4 regions of the Streptomyces sp. NPDC026538 genome follow, and region 4 is predicted to be linked to each of the others. Evidence: riboswitches for the same ligand, from Rfam matches in the RefSeq annotation. Region 4 holds a riboswitch; each other region holds the start of a gene.
What was found. A riboswitch is a leader RNA that binds a small molecule or an ion and turns the genes downstream of it on or off. The one in region 4 is predicted to bind cyclic di-AMP.
Positions count from the first base shown of each region.

Region 1: it holds a riboswitch for cyclic di-AMP, as region 4 does, so the genes downstream of both, ACZ4N4_RS20960 (C40 family peptidase) here and ACZ4N4_RS37455 (C40 family peptidase) in region 4, are expected to answer to the same signal.
Region 2: it holds a riboswitch for cyclic di-AMP, as region 4 does, so the genes downstream of both, ACZ4N4_RS40245 (transglycosylase family protein) here and ACZ4N4_RS37455 (C40 family peptidase) in region 4, are expected to answer to the same signal.
Region 3: it holds a riboswitch for cyclic di-AMP, as region 4 does, so the genes downstream of both, ACZ4N4_RS19905 (M23 family metallopeptidase) here and ACZ4N4_RS37455 (C40 family peptidase) in region 4, are expected to answer to the same signal.

Region 1 covers NZ_JBVHQG010000005.1:111,104-115,665, reverse strand. Annotated here, with positions in the region: gene pcrA (DNA helicase PcrA) at 1-1,403, opposite strand, end outside; cyclic di-AMP (ydaO/yuaA leader) riboswitch at 1,727-1,900, shown strand; gene ACZ4N4_RS20960 (C40 family peptidase) at 1,909-3,069, shown strand; gene ACZ4N4_RS20955 (hypothetical protein) at 3,148-3,309, shown strand; gene ACZ4N4_RS20950 (hypothetical protein) at 3,313-3,666, opposite strand; gene ACZ4N4_RS20945 (C40 family peptidase) at 4,163-4,562, shown strand, end outside.
Region 2 covers NZ_JBVHQG010000014.1:142,030-146,591, forward strand. Annotated here, with positions in the region: gene ACZ4N4_RS40235 (cytochrome P450 family protein) at 1-1,084, shown strand, start outside; gene ACZ4N4_RS40240 (transglycosylase family protein) at 1,539-2,555, shown strand; cyclic di-AMP (ydaO/yuaA leader) riboswitch at 2,755-2,926, shown strand; gene ACZ4N4_RS40245 (transglycosylase family protein) at 2,930-3,631, shown strand; gene eno (phosphopyruvate hydratase) at 4,163-4,562, shown strand, end outside.
Region 3 covers NZ_JBVHQG010000004.1:640,621-645,182, forward strand. Annotated here, with positions in the region: gene ACZ4N4_RS19900 (SGNH/GDSL hydrolase family protein) at 1-601, opposite strand, end outside; gene ACZ4N4_RS19905 (M23 family metallopeptidase) at 841-1,788, opposite strand; cyclic di-AMP (ydaO/yuaA leader) riboswitch at 1,793-1,952, opposite strand; gene ACZ4N4_RS19910 (alpha-galactosidase) at 2,261-4,345, opposite strand; gene ACZ4N4_RS19915 (tyrosine-protein phosphatase) at 4,520-4,562, shown strand, end outside.
Region 4 covers NZ_JBVHQG010000012.1:145,786-150,347, forward strand. Annotated here, with positions in the region: gene ACZ4N4_RS37445 (ATP-dependent Clp protease proteolytic subunit) at 1-591, shown strand, start outside; gene ACZ4N4_RS37450 (hypothetical protein) at 597-905, shown strand; cyclic di-AMP (ydaO/yuaA leader) riboswitch at 1,261-1,450, shown strand; gene ACZ4N4_RS37455 (C40 family peptidase) at 1,454-1,927, shown strand; gene ACZ4N4_RS37460 (ATP-binding protein) at 1,961-2,419, opposite strand; gene ACZ4N4_RS37465 (helix-turn-helix domain-containing protein) at 2,632-3,492, shown strand; gene ACZ4N4_RS37470 (DUF397 domain-containing protein) at 3,502-3,729, shown strand; gene ACZ4N4_RS37475 (8-amino-7-oxononanoate synthase) at 3,789-4,562, opposite strand, start outside.

The sequences.
Region 1 (4,562 bases), on a different contig from region 4:
ACCTCCTTGCGCTCGTAGAAGCGGACACCGCCGACGACCTTGTAGGGCAGGCCGACGCGGATGAAGATCTCCTCGAAGACACGGGACTGCGCGTTGGTGCGGTAGAAGACGGCGACATCGCCCGCCTTCGCCTCGCCCGCGTCCGTCAGACGGTCTATCTCGTCGGCGACGAACTGTGCCTCGTCGTGCTCGGTGTCGGCGACATAGCCGGTGATCTGTGCGCCCGCGCCCGCGTTGGTCCACAGGTTCTTCGGGCGGCGGGACTCGTTGCGCTCGATGACCGCGTTGGCGGCGGAGAGGATCGTCTGTGTGGAGCGGTAGTTCTGCTCCAGGAGGATCGTCGTCGCGTTCGGGTAGTCCTCCTCGAACTGGAGGATGTTGCGGATCGTCGCGCCCCGGAAGGCGTAGATCGACTGGTCGGCGTCGCCCACCACGCACAGTTCGGCGGGCGGGAGGTCCTGCTCACCCGGCGGTACGTCCTCCTCGTGCGCGCCGGTGCCGACCAGCTCGCGCACGAGGGCGTACTGGGCGTGGTTGGTGTCCTGGTACTCGTCGACCAGGACGTGCCGGAAGCGGCGGCGGTAGTGCTCGGCGACATCCGGGAAGGCGCGCAGCAGGTTGACCGTCGTCATGATCAGGTCGTCGAAGTCGAGGGCGTTCGCCTCACGCAACCGCGACTGGTACATGGCGTAGGCCTGGGCGAGGGTCTTCTCGAAGCCGTCGCTCGCCCGGGCGGCGAAGTCCTCCTCGTCGACCAGCTCGTTCTTGAGGTTGCTGACCTGGGCGCTGAAGGACTTCGGCGGGAAGCGCTTGGGGTCGAGGTCCAGGTCGCGGCAGACCAGGGCCATCAGGCGCTTGGAGTCCGCGGCGTCGTAGATCGAGAAGGAGGAGGTGAAGCCGAGCTTCTTGCTCTCCCTGCGCAGAATCCGCACGCAGGCGCTGTGGAAGGTCATCACCCACATCGCGTTCGCGCGCGGGCCGACGAGGTGCTCGACGCGCTCCTTCATCTCGCCCGCGGCCTTGTTGGTGAAGGTGATCGCGAGGATCTGGCCCGGGTGCACGTTCCGCGCGCCGAGCAGGTGCGCGATGCGGTGGGTGAGCACGCGCGTCTTGCCGGATCCGGCGCCGGCCACGATCAGCAGCGGGGAACCTGCGTGCACGACCGCCGCCCGCTGGTTCTCGTTCAGCCCCTCCAGGAGCGCGGCCGCGTCCAGGGCCGGGCGGGCGGCGCCGTCGCGGTAGTAGGCGTCCCGGTCCGGGGGCGCGTCGAACTGCCCGCCGAACAGGTCGTCCGGAATCGGCTCCGGTACGTGCTCGTCCTCGGGCGGCGGCGGGGGTCCCTCCTCGTGGCCGCGCGGGGGCTGGAGGCTCGCCAGGAAGCTGTCGTCAAAGAGGCTGCTCATCGCTCTCCGAGTCTAGGGCGCCCCACCGACAACCGGTCCCCACCCCGGAAACTCACCCCGGTCACCCACCAGAATCGGCCCCTCACGGTCAGCGATCACACACCGTGAGCACGGGTGTCCCCGTCTGCCGGGAGTGCTGACCACCCGGCCGCACCGGACAAGTGGCCGCATACCATCCCCGATCAACCGATGCACCCGAGCCGCAACGCCAAGGTCACGAAAATGTATCGGGCATATCGCACATCAAACTTCACACAGAGCACACGAGTTGGCTACCGTGCCGAGCAGGCCGTACGACCCCCACCGGCGAACGTCGCCGGGCCGCACGGCCTCCGCCGAGTCCAGGGTGCCACCGCGCGCCCGGAGCCGGGGACCCACACCGAACCTTGGGGTGAATCGGTCCCGCCTTCCCACCGGGGAACGGACCGTAGGGCAACCCTTCCGAACCACCCGCCCGAACCCGACAGCTAACTCGGTAGGCGGAGCATGGAAGGAGTCGCCCCCGTTGGCGTCGCACCGCAAGTCGCGTCCGTCCGCAACGCGCGTAGCAGGCATACGCACCCCCGCCCTGGCCACCGCCGCCCTCACCTCCGTGGCGCTGCTCTCCCAGACGGCCAACGCCGCGCCCTCCGAGGACGGCAAGCCCAGCCTGGAGGAGGTCGAGAAGAAGGTCGACGCCCTCTACCGACAGGCCGAGTCGGCGACCGAGAAGTACAACGCGGCCAAGGAGAAGACCGGCAGGCAGCGCAAGCAGGTCGACACCCTGCTCGACGACGTCGCCGAGCGCACGGACCGGCTCAACAAGGCGCGTGAGGAACTGGGTTCCTTCGCCGCGGCCCAGTACCGGACCGGGGCCAGCGCCCCCGAGACGGCGACCTTCCTGCTCGCGGACAGTCCGCAGGACTACTTCGACCAGACGCAGCTGATGAATCGGCTGACCTCGCGCCAGAAGGACGCGGTCGACGACTACGCCACCCAGCAGTCCGCGACCATGGCGAAGCGGCAGGAGGCCGCCAAGAGCCTGGAGACGCTCACCGAGACCCAGGACGACCTCAGGACCGCCAAGACCACCGTCCAGACGAAGCTGGCCTCCGCGCGGGATCTGCTGTCGCAGCTGACCGCCCAGGAGAAGGCGCGGCTGGCGGAGATCGAGAAGAAGCAGCAGGCGGAAGCGGCACGCAAGGCGGCGGAGCTCGCGAAGCAGCAGGCGGCGGCCGCGAAGGACACGTCGTCGACGTCGACCTCCAGCGGCTCCTCTTCGTCCTCTTCGTCCTCTTCGTCCTCCTCCTCGTCCGACTCCGCCTACGGGACGAAGGCCGCCAAGGCGATCGCCTTCGCCCGTGCGCAGGTCGGAAAGCCGTACGTCTGGGGCGCCACCGGCCCCGGCTCCTACGACTGCTCCGGCCTCTCCCAGGCCGCCTGGAAGGCCGCGGGCGTCTCCCTGCCGCGCACCACGTACGACCAGGTGAACGCCGGCACCACCGTCTCCCTCGCCGACGCCCAGCCCGGCGACCTGGTCTTCTTCTACGACGACATCAGCCACGTCGGCATCTACATCGGCGACGGCATGATGATCCACGCCCCGAAGCCCGGCGCGTACGTCCGGGAGGAGTCGATCTACTACGGCGGCGAGTCGATCATCCACAGCGTGGTGCGACCGGCCTGAGGGGCGCCGGCGTGCCAGGGGGGCGCGCTGCGATGGCGCGTGCGCCGAGCGCGTGTGGTGAGGGCGACCGTGTTTCCGATGGGGATGACGGCCGCGGCGACGCTGTCGGTCGCGGCCGCCGCCGTGCACGTCCCCTGGCCGAGGTGGCCGGGGCGGGTGCGGGTCGCGGTGGCGGCCTGGCCGGCGGTGGCCGCCGGCGCGGTGGCGGTCACCCGCGCCGCGCTCGCGAAGGCTTCCTGAGGGTCACGTCCACAGCACGGCGATGAAGATGTTCGCCATGGTCAGCAGGCCCACCAGGCCGAAGGCACCCTTCTCCACCTTCTCGTCGTCCCGCTTCACGTAGACGAGCCCGAGGATCACGATCAGCAGCGCGAGCTTCACGCCGATCTTCACGGTGTTGACGTGGTGGTCGTCGGCCTCGTTGAGGCCGACCAGGATCACGCCGGTCACGAGCATGGTGAACGCGCCGTGCAGCATCCCGGGGACGAAGCGGGCCGTGCCCTGGCCCATCGCCTTCATCTGGGTGAGGAAACCGCCGAGGAGCGCGGCGATGCCGATGATGTGCAGGCCGACGAAGAGATGGATGAGTACGCCCATGACCCCGGAGCCTAATCAGGGTCCCCCGGGGCGCCGGGCACCGGCCCCTCCTCCCTCCGCACCCACCACCGCCCGCCGCCCATCGCCCGCTACCCGCCACCACGGCATCGCATATATGCACCCCATAGCACCCCGCGCGCCCCGCTCGCCCCGGAACCGCCGCTTCGGTCATCCCGCCCCGTGAAGCCGACGACTCCGCACCGGAATCCCGGTCACATACCGTCGGGTAACGATCCGGTCACACCAATTCCGTGCATCGCGTTACCAGGCCGACACAGACCGGCCTAGCGTCCTCCCCCAGGTGACCGACTCCCCACCGCCGCCCGGGCCAGGGGCGGCAGTCGGACACCACCGCCGAGAAAGTCCGGCGGCGGCCCGCTCCCCCTGTGCGGGCCGCCGCCGGACGCGTAATCCGCACCCCGCGGCCGTATACGCGCTTCCCCTGGCGTGCGTACGGACCAGACGGCGGTCGTACGAAAGGACGTGACCAGTCCAGGTGGCAGCGCACCGCAAGCCCCGACAGCGCTCGCTCAGCGGCAGTACGGCCCGCACGGCCGCCACCCTCGCCCTGGCGGGCGCGGCCACCGCGACGGGCTTCGAAGGGACCGGACACGCCGAGCCGCAACTGACACCGGCGCAGGTGAAGACCAAGGTGGACCAGCTGTACCAGGAGGCCGAGGCGGCCACCGAGAAGTACGACGGAGCGAAGGAGAAGGCCGACACCGCACAGCGGCGGCTCAAGGCGCTCCAGGACGAGACCGCCCGCAAGCAGGACAGGCTCAACTCCGCGCGGGACGCGCTCGGTCTGGCCGCGGCCGCGCAGTACCGCGACGGCGGTATCGACCCGGCATGGCAACTGGCGCTCTCCAGCGATCCCGACCGGTACCTGGACAACG
Region 2 (4,562 bases), on a different contig from region 4:
GCTGTCCAAGAATCCGGCGCACCACGACGAGCCCGCGCACGCCAAGGGGAAGACCGGGATCCCCGGTGAGCGCAAGGCCGAGCTGATGACGCACCTGCTGAACATCGACCCGCCGGACCACACCCGGCTGCGCCGGCTGGTCAGCAAGGCGTTCACGCCGCGCCGGGTGGCGGAGTTCGCGCCCCGCGTGCAGGAGCTGACCGACCGGCTCATCGACGGGTTCGCGGACCGGGGCGAGGCCGACCTCATCCATGAGTTCGCCTTCCCGCTGCCCATCTACGCCATCTGCGACCTGCTGGGCGTCCCGCGAGAGGACCAGGACGACTTCCGGGACTGGGCCGGCATGATGATCCGACACGGCGGTGGGCCGCGGGGCGGGGTCGCTCGGTCCGTGAAGAAGATGCGCGGATATCTGGCCGAACTGATCCACCGGAAGCGGGAGGCGCTGTCCGCCGAGCCGGCCCCCGGCGAGGACCTCATCTCCGGGCTCATCCGCGCCTCCGACCACGGCGAGCACCTCACCGAGAACGAGGCCGCCGCCATGGCCTTCATCCTGCTGTTCGCCGGCTTCGAGACGACGGTCAACCTCATCGGGAACGGCACGTACGCACTGCTCACCCACCCGGAACAACGCCGCCGCCTGCAGGACTCCCTGGCCGCCGGCGAGCGCGGACTGCTGGAGACCGGGGTGGAGGAACTCCTGCGCTACGACGGGCCGGTGGAGCTCGCCACCTGGCGGTTCGCCACCGAGCCGCTCGGCATCGGCGGGCAGCGCATCGCGGCCGGAGACCCGGTCCTCGTCGTACTCGCCGCCGCGGACCGGGACCCGGAGCGGTTCGCCGAGCCGGACACGCTCGACCTGGCACGGCGGGACAACCAGCACCTCGGGTACGGCCACGGCATCCACTACTGCCTGGGCGCTCCGCTCGCCCGCCTGGAAGGGCAGAGCGCGCTCGCGACCCTGCTCACCCGCCTCCCGGACCTGCGACTCGCGGCGCCGGAGAGTGAGTTGCGCTGGCGCGGCGGCCTCATCATGCGCGGACTGCGCACGCTCCCCGTGAAGTTCACCCCCGACGGTCGATGAGCCCCCGCAGGCGTCCACCTGGCCCCCCGGCGGACGCCCTGCCAAGCCCCCGCAGGCGTCCACCTGGCCCCCGCCAGCGCGCTGCCAAGCCCCCCCACAGGCAGGCGCCCACCCGGCCCCTGCCGCCGGCGCCCCGCCAAGCCCCCGCCGGTCCTCCATCAGGCCCGACCGGCGCCCCACCAGGCCCCGACCATCCCCCACTGGCGGCCCACACCAACCCACCCGCCAACCCACCCGCCAACCCACCCACCACCCCACCCGCCACCCCCCACTTGGCCCTCCACCAGGCCCTCCACCCGTAAAGATGACCAGCGTTCAACTCTGTGATCTTCACGTGATCTACGCGGCATTAACTTGTGACAAGTGATCGTCTGCCTATACGTTCACCCATCAAGTGCGGCGCCCCGGCGGGACCCGCCGCGCCGGTCACCGCTGTCGCTCGAAAGGTTTCCGCATGCTCTCCGGGAACGGTCGTCACCGTCGCCCCCGTCAGGCTCCGGCTCTCCTCGTCGCGGCCGGCGTGACCGGCTCGGCCATCGCCATCCCGCTCCTGGGTGCGGCGAGCGCCAACGCGGCCGACGGCAACACCTGGGACAGGGTGGCCGAGTGCGAGAGCGGCGGCTCCTGGAGCATGGACGCCGGCACCGGCTACTACGGCGGCCTGCAGATGTCCCAGGACGACTGGGACGAGTACGGCGGCCAGGAGTACGCCGCCACGCCGGACCAGGCGAGCCGTTCGCAGCAGATCTCCGTCGCCGAGAAGATCCTCGCCGACCAGGGCACCAAGCCCTGGCGGACCTGCGCCCTGATCGCCGGGCTCTCCTCGGACGACGCCTCGGTGAACGTCGACACCGGCCTCGGTGGATCGGACGACTCGTCCGGCTCCTCCGACTCGTCCTCCGGGCTGTCGGATTCATCCTCTTCATCTGGTTCTTCGGATTCCTCCGGTTCATCGAATTCCGGCTCGTCCGACTCCTCGTCGGATGCCTCGGGCGCCACGGACTCCGGCTCCGTCACCCCGTCCCCGAGTGCGAGTGACGACTCCGGCAAGGGCACCCCTGCCGACTCCACGAAGGCGGACAAGTCGGGATCCAAGGGGTCCAGTGCCTCGAAGGCGGGCGAGAATCCCGTCGTGCCCGAAGCCGATGACTCGGACAATTCGTGGCAGACGGGCAGTTCCTGGGATCTGGTCGACACGGGGGCCGTCAGCAGCGGCGGCAAGCATCGCGGCGGCTCGGCGGACGAAAGCGTGACAAGCGGTCAGAGTGTGACTTCTTCCGGCCGTCACGCCTCCCGGGACGCCGGCACCTACACCGTCCGGGACGGCGACACCCTCGCCTCCATCGCCGACTCCCTTGACCTCGACGGCGGATGGCATGCGCTCTATGTCGCGAACAAGGCGGACATCGGTGCCGACCCGAACGACATCGCCCCCGGTCAGACCCTGAAACTCAGCAGCGAAACGGACTAAAAGTAGCGGGAGTTGGACCTTCCGGCCGCCCTACTTCGAAGTTAAATGTCCGGTTTGGTGAAAGTGTGGGATGAGTCTCAGAAGCCCTGATCATCTTTGAAATTCACCTGATCGTCTGTTTACGGTCAAGGCCGCTCGTCACCACGAGCCCCGGCCGTCGCAACGCCGAGTCCTGCCAGCGGCTGCCCGGGAACAGTCGTCGCGTCAAGCGCCGTAGGCAGGAGCGGGGGACCCAAGGTAAGTGCCGGGACCGGTAGTTGAGACTGCCGTGTCCGGCTCGGGGTGAAGCCGCGCACCGTGAGGTGCGCGGCCGGGCAACTCAACCGGCCCGAACCCGACAGCTCACCTCGCAGGCGTCGGTGAGGGGATCCTTCATGCTGTTTTCCGGCAAGGGCAAGCACCGTCGTCCGTCCAGGGCCACCCGTGCCGCCGCGCTCGCCGGCGTCACCGGTGTCGCCATCGCCGCTCCGCTGATGGCCTCCGGCACCGCCTCCGCCGCCACCGCCTCCGAGTGGGACACCGTCGCCCAGTGCGAGTCCGGCGGCAACTGGGCCATCAACACCGGCAACGGCTACTACGGCGGTCTGCAGTTCTCCGCCTCCACCTGGGCCGCGTACGGCGGCACGCAGTACGCCGCGCAGGCCAACCAGGCCACCAAGGCGCAGCAGATCGAGATCGCCGAGAAGGTCCTCGCCGCGCAGGGCAAGGGCGCCTGGCCGGTCTGCGGCACGGGCCTGTCCGGCGCCGCCTACTCCGGCGGCAGCACCAGCTCCTCCTCGTCGTCCTCTTCCTCCTCCAACTCGGCGAACAGCGGCACGAGCAGCCGTACGACCGACACCCAGGCCGCCTCCCGCTCCGCCGAGCGTCCGGCCGCCAAGAAGACCGTCACCACCCCGACCGGCAAGAAGGTCAAGAAGGGCGACGGCGAGTACAAGGTCGTCAAGGGCGACACGCTCAGCTCCATCGCCGAGAAGCACAAGGTCAAGGGCGGCTGGCAGGCGCTGTTCAAGCTGAACAAGGACATCGTCGACGACGCCGACTTCATCTACCCGGGCCAGCAGCTGCACCTGAAGTAAGGCGCCCGAAGTAATACGAGGGCGCCAGCTGAATCACAGCGCCCGCACAGCCGTGGTCCCCATAGTGGAGACCGCGTGAGGGTCACCCCCGTCCCCCACGAGCCCCCGTTCCGGTGCGTTCTCCCCCGTACGCACCGGGGCGGGGTTTCTCTTTGCCGTCCCGCGCGAGCTCGGCGCCGTCCGCGCCGTCCCTCGCGAGCTCCGCGCCGTCCGCGCCGTCCTCGCGCGGTCCTCGCGCGCTCCTCGCCGTCCCTCGCGAGCCCCCGCGCGGTCCTCGCCGTCCACGTGGCGCGGTCCTCGCCGTCCGCGCGCCGTCCTCCCGCGGTCTTCCTCTTGACCCGCTCTTCTTCCGTTCTTCATCGGACCCCCCTTTGTTCCGCACATGAACAATGAGTACCGTCTGTGTGTCCACGGGCCGGTCGGTCGGCCGATTGTCGGGCCCGGGGCGGTTAGGCTCTAGTCGCAAGGCTGAGCAAGGGCCGACAAGGCCCGCGTGCGCCCGCACAACCAGCGTCACATCCCAAGAAGGAGATGCTCGTGCCGTCCATCGACGTCGTCGTAGCCCGGGAAATCCTGGACTCCCGAGGCAACCCCACGGTCGAGGTCGAGGTCGGCCTCGACGACGGCAGCACGGGTCGTGCCGCCGTCCCGTCCGGCGCCTCCACCGGCGCCTTCGAGGCCATCGAGCTCCGTGACGGCGACCCCAACCGCTACCTCGGCAAGGGTGTCGAGAAGGCCGTCCTCGCCGTGATCGAGCAGATCGGCCCGGAGCTGGTCGGCTACGACGCCACCGAGCAGCGCCTGATCGACCAGGCGATGTTCGACCTGGACGCCACCGACAACAAGGGCTCGCTCGGCGCCAACGCCATCCTCGGCGTCTCCCTCGCCGTCGCCCACGCCGCCTCCGAGGCCAGCGACCTGCCGCTGTTCC
Region 3 (4,562 bases), on a different contig from region 4:
GCTGGTCCGGGTCGGCCGGCACCTCGACGCCGAGCGCCTGACCGGCCCGCAGCGCCACCCGCGTGTGCCCTTCGGGAGACAGGTGCAACCGGTCGCCGTCCCAGGCCCGCCGGTCCTGCACGGTCTTCAGGGACCACAGGTCGAGAACCGGGCAGCCGTACCGGTCGGCGACGGCCCGGACATGGCCGTTGTAGGTGGCGATCTTGCCGCGCAGATGCTTGAGGACGGGCACGCCCCGGGTGTCGAACCCGGTGGTCACCAGAACCGTGCCGACGGCCTCGGTCAGTTGGGCCACGGCCCGCTCGAACCGCTCGGCCACCTCGTCGGGGTCGGTGCCGGGGCGGATGATGTCGTTGCCGCCGGCGGAGAAGGAGACCAGGTCCGGGGCGAGTTCCAGGGCCTGCGGCACCTGGTCCGCCACGATCTGGTCGAGCAGTTTCCCGCGCACCGCGAGGTTGGTGTACTCGAAGTCGCCCTCGGGCCGCCGGTCCGACAGCAGTACCGCGAACCGGTCCGCCCAGCCGACGAACGCCCCGTCGGGGCCTGGGTCGCCCACGCCCTCGGTGAAGCTGTCCCCCACCGCCACGTACGACCCGATCACTGATGCATTGTCACTCTTCGAATCGTCTGCCACGTCGGACCATGATTCACCTTCGACTGTGACCTACGCGACCGTAATAAGGGGTTGACGAACGGTGACATAAGACACGCCTAAATACTCGACCAAGCCAGGAATAAGCCTCCGAACAGCGGCGTTGAAGCGTCGATCGCCCGAAGGCCGGACCCGGGGATCGGGGGTCCGGCCTTCGCAGTGCGTGTCAGATCGGTGGGGGTTCCGGGTCAGCCGACGGCGAGGCCCTTGGAGCGGAGGTAGCCGACCGGGTCGATGTCGGAGCCGTAGTCGGGGGTGGTCCGGATCTCGAAGTGGAGGTGCGGGCCGGTGACGTTGCCGGTGGCACCGGAGAGGCCGACCTGCTGGCCCGCGGTCACGGTCTGGCCGACCGAGACGGAGAGCGCGGACAGGTGGCCGTACTGCGCGTAGTAGCCGTCGGCGAGCCTGATGACGACCTGGTTGCCGTAGGCGCCGCCCCAGCCGGCCGTGACGACCGTGCCCGCGCCGACCGCCTTGACCGGGGTACCGGTCGGGACGACGAAGTCGACGCCGGTGTGGTAGCCGCTGGACCACATGCTGCCGGCCACGTGGTAGCCGGTGCCGACGGTGCCACCGGTCACCGGGAGGGCGAAACCGGAGGCGGTCGTCGTCGACGCGTCCGCGGACGAGGCCGCGTTCGAGGCCGCGTTCGAGGACGCGTTCGAGGACGACGACGAGGAGGGGGCGGAGGACTGCGCGTGGGACCGCGTCTGCGACGGGGAGGAGTCCGGGCTCGGGGTGTGCGTCGTCGCGGCGTGGCGGCCGCCGAGCGTGAGCCGGAGACCGGGGTGGATCAGCGAGGGGTTGTCGCCGACCGCCTGCCGGTTGTCGGCGTAGAGCCGGTGCCAGCCGCCGTCGAGGTGGTGATCCCGGGCGATCTTCGAAAGGTAGTCGCCGGGCACCACCGTGTAGACGCGGCGCGTGGAATTCGCGGTGCCGGAATCCTGGACGACGGTCTTCTCGACGGTCGGAAGCGACTGCGTGGTCTTTTCGGAAACGGGCTGCGAGGTGGCCGCGTGGGCGCCGGTGGCCCCCATGAGCGGCAGGGCCAGCGCGGCGCCACCGGTTCCGGCGACTGCCATCGAGCGGGTGAAACGCTGGGACTTGGGGCGGCGGTGCTTACCCTTCGCGGGCATGACGCATTCCTCTCCGGCGCCTGCGAGGTGAGCTGTCGGGTTCGGGCTGGAGCTGCCCGGCCACGCGGGAAGACGTGGCTACACCCCTAGCCGTCCCGGGAACCGGAACAGGCGGTATACCTGGTGGGTCCCCCGCTCCTGCCGGGCACGGGTGAGTGTGTGTGGGGACTCCGGGCGGCGGCAGGATTAGGCGTTCCGTCCGGATGCGTGGCGAACGTAAGCGAGTAGGACGCACGTAAACAAGCACCAAGTTCCGTCTGTCCGAGTTTCGCTTGATCCGTTACGGGAATTCCCGGTCACCCTCCGTGAATTCCGACCTTACGCGCTTTTCCAATTCTCCTGAAAGGCAGGGGAATTACGTGAACATGACGCGCGACGGACGGTCACGAATATGACGCTCCTCACGCACGTCACGCCACGTCCCCTTATTCCAGACCGAGTTGTAATGAAGGCACCAATTCGGACAGAAGGCTCAGATGCGACGCAGCCGGATAACCGTCGCATCCAGGTCACCGCGCAACTCCGTACGCAGCCCGTGGTGCAGCAGGACGGCACCGCGATGCACTTCGCCCGTTTCGCGGCATTCGTACGACGCGGCCGGGTCGAGCCCCCGCAGCCGCAGCGCCGGGATCGGCTCGCCGTAGCTCTGCGCCTGGAGCCAGGCGAGGACCACGGTCTCGTCGCCGAGCGTGTACTGCACCGCGCTGAGTCCGCCGGTCGGCGGCCGCAGCCGGAACTGGTCGCCGCGCTGCACCAGGGGCCGGATGTCCTTGTAGAGCTCCACCCAGCGGCCGGCCTCGGCCAGCTCGTCCTCGGTCCACCGCGAGAGGTCGCCGCCGACGCCGAGCGCCCCGGCCATGGAGCTGACGAAGCGGAACCGCAGGCTGCTGACCCGACCGTTGAGCTGGTGGTTCGGGCTGTCGGTGACCCAGGCGGACATCACCCGGGCCGGGTGGATCTGGCTGAAGCCGTGCTGGATGGCGAGCCGGTCCAGCGGGTCGGTGTTGTCGGAGGTCCACACCTCGTCGGTGCGGCTCATGATGCCGAGGTCGATCCGGCCGCCACCGCCGGAGCAGGACTCGATGGCGACGTTCGGGTGGGCCGCCCGGATCCGGTCGAGCAGGGCGTACAGCCCGCGCACGTGGTCGACCCACAGACGCTGCGGGTAGGGCTCACCGGGCCAGCCCGCGTCGGTGAAGCAGCGGTTGAAGTCCCACTTGACGTAGTCGATCGGGGCGCTGGACAGCAGGGTGTCGAGCTGCCGCCAGAGGTACTCCTGGACGTCCGCGCGGGCGAGGTTGAGGACGAGCTGATTGCGCAGTTCCGTCCGCTTTCTTCCCTGCTGGTACTGCACCCAGTCGGGGTGCGCGCGGTACAGGTCGCTGTCCGCGTTGACCATCTCGGGCTCGACCCAGATGCCGAACTGCATGCCCAGGGCGTGTACGTAGTCGGCGAGGGGCCCCAGGCCCTTGGGGAAGCGGTCCGGGTTGGGCGTCCAGTCGCCGAGGCCCGCGCGGTCGCTGGTGCGCTTGCCGAACCAGCCGTCGTCGACCACGAACAGCTCGACACCGATCGCGGCGGCCCGGCGGGCGAGGGTGGCCTGCTGCTCCTCGGAGATGTCGAAGGTGGTGGCCTCCCAGGAGTTGAACAGCACCGGCCGGTCCCGGTCGGCGTCCGGGATGACGTACGCCCGCTGGTAGGCGTGCCAGGCCCGGCTGGCCCCGCCGAAGCCGCCGTCGGTCCACAGGCCCGCGAAGACCGGGCTGGTGTACGACTCGCCCTCGGCCAGCATCAGCAGGCCCGAGTCGTCGTAGCCGGCGCCGCCGGTGATCTGCACGCGCGCGTCCGGGAGTTGGGCGACGGCGATCCGCCAGGAGCCGGACCAGCCGAGGGCGCAGCCCCAGACCTCGCCGCGCTCCTCGGTGGCGTCGGTGTCGAGGGCGACCCAGGGCAGGTGCTGGTGGCTGGTGTGGCCGCGGCGGCTGCCGATGACCTTCTCGCCGTAGGTGAGGGGCGCGCGGGTCAGGCGGGACTCGGCGGCCCAGCGGCCGTGCAGCTGGGAGAGGCGCCAGCCCTCGCGGTCGGGGAGCGTCCAGGCGGCCGGGTCGGCGCGCAGCAGCTCCAAAGACACGTCCCCCTGGTTGTCGACGGTCACCCAGCGCTCGACGACGTCGCCGCGCATCCGGTAGTGCAGGGTGATGAGGATCCCGTCGTCCCGGAAGCGCAGACGCAGCTCCTCGTCGGCCGCGTCGCCCTCCGTCTCGTACGCCTCGAAGGTCCACTCGGTGCCGCGGCGCTCCTCGGTGCGCACGGAGAGCGCGGGGCGGACGAAACGGGGACCGCCCTCGACGGGGTACTCCTCACGGCCGTCCAGCGGGGACTCGAACGGCCAGTAGCCGGGTAGCGCCCGGGTGCTGAGCTCCTCGGCGTCGGCGAGCCCGATCTTCGGGCCCCAGTGCAGGTGGAGCAGTTCGTCGCCCTCCGTGAGGTGCAGCGCGTAGCTGCTGCCTGGGCCCGACAGGAGCCAGGTACGACCGTTTTCGGCGATGTCCACCACGAGAAACCTCACACAGGTGCCAACAGATCCGCTCAAGCACCAACATCATCAAGGGCACGGGCCGTCGGAGGCAACGCCTGTGGACAACTCATTGCCCGTGGAAACCGATGTCGTATGGTCGATCCAGTGCCCGTCGACGAGCAGCGCCGACGGGTCCGACCGGGAGGAGCCCCCGTGACGCAGCAGGTCCCGTCGACCGAGCCCGAGCTGGCCGGTG
Region 4 (4,562 bases):
CGCACCGGCTCCGGGCAGCGCACCCTGGACCCGTACTCGAAGCTGCTGGAGGAGCGGATCGTCTTCCTCGGCGCGCCCGTCGACGAGACCTCGGCCAACGATGTGATGGCCCAGTTCATGTACCTGGAGCACGCGGCGCCGGAGCGGGACATCTCGCTGTACATCAACTCTCCGGGCGGCTCGTTCAGCGCGATGGCCGCGATCTACGACACCGTCCGGTACGTCACCTGTGACGTGGAGACGATCTGCCTGGGGCAGGCCGGGGCGTCGGCCGCGGTGCTGCTCGCGGCGGGCACCCCGGGCAAGCGTTCCGTGCTGCCGGGTGCGCGCGTCGTGCTCCAGCAGCCGTCGCTGCCGGAACCGGTACAGGGCCAGCCGAGTGATCTGGCCATCCGGGCGGCGGAGTTGGACCGGACCCGCGCGCTGCTGGAAGAGATGCTCGTCCGGCACACCGGGCGCACACCGGCCCAGGTACACCAGGACCTGGAGCGCGATCTGGTGCTGGACGCGCCCGCGGCGCTGGCGTACGGACTGGTGGACCGGATCGTGCCGGGCCGGCGGACCTCGCTCGGTCTTCCGGACGCGGGGTGAGCGCGATGCTGCCACCGGAGCTGCCGCCGCTGCCCGCGCTGACCCGCGCCGAGGGCGAGTTGATCGACCGTTATCTGGACGTGGTCGACCTGCTGGGCCGAATCAACCCGGCGCAGAACGAGGACACCTATCGTGGGCTGCGCGCCGCGCAGGCGCTGGTGCGCGCGGCGGCCGAGTTGCGCGACGCCCTCGCCCTGATGCATCGCCGGGGCGAGACGGAGCTTCACGGGGACACGCTGGCACGCGCGTTGCGGGTGCTCGACGGCGAGCGCCGGACCGCGCGCGTCGCACTCCCGCCCGACTGCGTACCGTGACGCCGGGGGAAGTCCGGAGCGACGCGTCCACCGGCCGACCGGGCCCGAGTTGAAACGACCCAAAGGGGTTACCGCCGTTCGGCGGAGGATGGCACGGTTTTACCTGAGCGACGGACCCGCTCAAGGTGCGTGCTCCAAGGTGTCCGCGGAGGGCTTCGGTGCAGGTCCGGAGCTACGTCGGGCAGTTGACGACTAATCGAACACAGTGCTGTCCACCCGAACGGGTGGGTGGTGAGTAACACCACAAATCCACGGTTCCGTTGGGATTTTCGGACACGGGTGCGTGAAGATCCCTGTCTGACGACAAGCCCCCGCCACAGCGGCGGGGCGATCCGGGCGGACGCCGAATCCTGCCGCCGTCCGGATGCCCGGTCGACGGAAGTGCATCGGCAGGAGTGGAGGACCCAAGCACGACGGGTCGCCGGAACGGTCGCACCATGACCGGTCCGCGCAGCCCTTGGGGTGAAGCCGTGGCAACACGGCCGGGCAACTTCGCCAGCCCGAATCCGACAGGTCATCCTTCACAGGCGGCTGACGAAGGGTTGCGCATGACTGCGCTCAATCGTGTCCCGTCGCTGATGGCGCGGGCCGGAACGGCCTCGGCGCTCACCATCGCCGCCGTGGGCGGCTCCATCGTGATCCCGGGGGTCGCCTCCGACGCCTCGGCCGCCACGATAGGGACGAAAGCACTTCAGATCGCGGCCTCGAAGAAGGGCTCGCCCTACAGGTGGGGTGCCACCGGACCGAACCGGTTCGACTGCTCCGGGCTCACGCTGTACTCGTTCAAGAAGGCGGGCAAGAAGCTCCCGCGAACGGCGGCCCAGCAGTACAACAAGACCCGTCACATCTCGGCCGGCAACCGCAAGGCCGGGGACCTGGTCTTCTTCCACTCGGGTTCCAGCGTGTACCACGTCGGCATCTACGCCGGGAAGGGAAGGATCTGGCACGCCCCTAGGACCGGGGACGTGGTGAAGCTCCAGAAGATCTGGACGCGAAGCGTCTGGTACGGCCGGGTCAGCTGACCCACCCAGCGGCCGGCCGGCGGGAACTCGGGGCTACGGTTCCTGCTGGCCGGCGGCGGTGACCGTACCGGCCGGGACTGCCCAGGGCAGTTCGATGAAGACGGTCTTGCCGCCCTCCCGGGTGGGGCGCACCCGGAGCTTGCCGCCGCACTCCGCGGTGAGCCAGCGGATGATGACCATGCCGCGCCCGTTGTCCTGCTGGACCGCGGCTGGGAGTCTCTTGGGGAACCGCGGATGGCTGTCCGTGACACCGATGCGCAGCTGTTCGTCACGGTCCAGGACGAGGGCCACCGTGAAGGTGGGTGACTGCCCGAAGGTGTGCTGCACCGCGTTGGTGGCGAGTTCGGAGACGATGAGGCGGATGGTGTCCGCGGCCTCCGTCTCCGGTGGCAGCCCCCATTCCGCGAGGGTGCTCAGCACGTAGGAGCGGGCCGCGTAGACCGAGGCGGGATCGCTCGGCAGAGTGACGGATGCTTCCAGGTGGTCTGCCATGGCGACGTCGTCCCTTTCCCACGGGACCGGAGTCCGACACGGTGCGTGTGGTTCGAGTACGGTCCCGGACTGGTGCTTCTTCGTCAGACTGCCATTACCAGGGCGGTCAGGGGAGCGATCCACCAAGATATGCATATATCTGTCGCTCGATGCGGTGAACTCTGCTACCCCAGAGCGTATTTGGGCGGCTCGGAAGGAGTAAGGAGTAGCCCATGCAGAACGGTCCCGCGGTACGCCGCCGCAAACTGGGCGCCGAACTGCGCACCCTGCGCACCGGCGCCGGCCTCACGAGCGGTGAAGCCGCCCGTCTGGTGGGCTGGCATCAGTCGAAAGTGAGCCGGATCGAGACCGGCGCCAGCGGTGTGAAACCGGCCGATGTGCGGTTACTCCTGGACGCCTACGGCGTGGTCCAGGGGCAACTGCGCGAGTTACTGCTGGTGTTGGCGGGGTCGGAGGACACGGCCGGGCGGCACCACTGGTGGCACGCCTATCGTGGGGTGCTGCCGCCCACCTACCGGGATTTCATCAGCCTGGAGTCGCAGGCCAGTGCGATGCGCACGCTGGAGACCTCGGTCGTACCGGGACTGCTGCAGACCCCCGAGTACGCGCGTGCCGTGACCCGGGTGGCCGCCGACGGGCTCGACGACGATGCGCTGGACGCTCTCGTGCAGGTACGTATGGCCAGGCAGGACGTACTGCGCAACCGTCCGCCGCTGGAGCTGAGCGCGGTGCTGGACGAGGCGGTGCTGCGCCGGGAGGTCGGCGGTCCGGGCGTGATGGCCAGACAGCTGGAGCGGCTGGTGGAGTCGGCCCGGCTGCCCCAGGTACGGCTCCAGGTGCTGCCGTTCTCGGCCGGAGCGCATATCGGCATCACCGGGCCTTTCGTAATCTTCTCATTTCCGAGCACTTCTGATCTGGACGTGGTTGTTCTCGACCAGTTGACGAGTAGCCTCTACCTCGAGCGGAAAGAAGACCTCCAGGCCTACACGGAGGCCTTCAACACCCTTCAGATTCACGCCCTTTCGCCCGAGGACTCGTTGGATTACATCGCCGGGATAGGTGACGGCGCGTAAGGAGGCACCATGACTGCACTGCCTCGGAACGTTCCTTCAAGTGCTGATCTGCACGGACTGCGGTGGCTGCGCAGCAGCTACAGCACCGGAGCGAACAACTGTGTGGAGACGGCACGGCCGCGCTCCGGTCGGCTGGCCGGACTGCTCGCCGTGCGCGACTCCAAGGATCCGGCCGGACCCGCGCTGCTCTTCTCCCCCGGGAGCTGGGCGGGTTTCGTGTCGGCGCTCACCGGCTGATCAGACCGTAACCGACTCCGTATCCGCATTCGGTCAGGACCCGGCCCTGTCACGCCGACTCATGGTCGTGTCCCACCGATCACCTGTACAGCGCGTTCGATCTCGGCCCCGGAGAGGTCCGCACGGGCGGTGAGCCTGAGCCGTGAGATGCCGTCCGGCACGGACGGCGGACGGAAACAGCCCACGGCCAGGCCTGCCGTACGGCAGTCGGCCGCCCACCGCACGGCCCCCTCCGGGGACGGGGCCCGCACGGAGACCACGGCGGCGTCCGGACGCACCGCTTCCAGACCCGCGGCGGTCAGCCGTGCGTGCAGTTCCGCGGCGACCTCACGGGCCCGCTCCGCGCGTTCGGGCTCACGGCGCAGCAGCCGTAGCGCCGCCAGGGCCGCCCCCGCCGCGGCGGGGGCCAGGCCGGTGTCGAAGATGAAGGTCCGGGCCGCGTTCACCAGATGGTCGATGACCCGGGCCGGGCCGAGCACGGCCCCGCCCTGACTGCCCAGCGACTTGGACAGGGTCGCCGTGACCACCACGTCGTCGGCACCGGAGAGCCCGGCCGCGTAGGGCGCGCCCCGCCCGCCGTCCCCGAGCACCCCGAGCCCGTGGGCGTCGTCCACGAGCAGCCCGGCGCCGCGCTCCCGGCAGGCCCCGGCCAGGGCGGCCAGCGGTGCCGCGTCGCCGTCCACCGAGAACACCGTGTCGGAGACGACGACCGCGGGCCCCTCATGGGTACCGAGCGCCTTGCGTACGGCGTCCGGGTCGGCGTGTCCGACGACCTGGGTGGTGCCCCGGGCCAGCCGGCAGCCGTCGATCAGCGAGGCGTGGTTGAGGGCGTC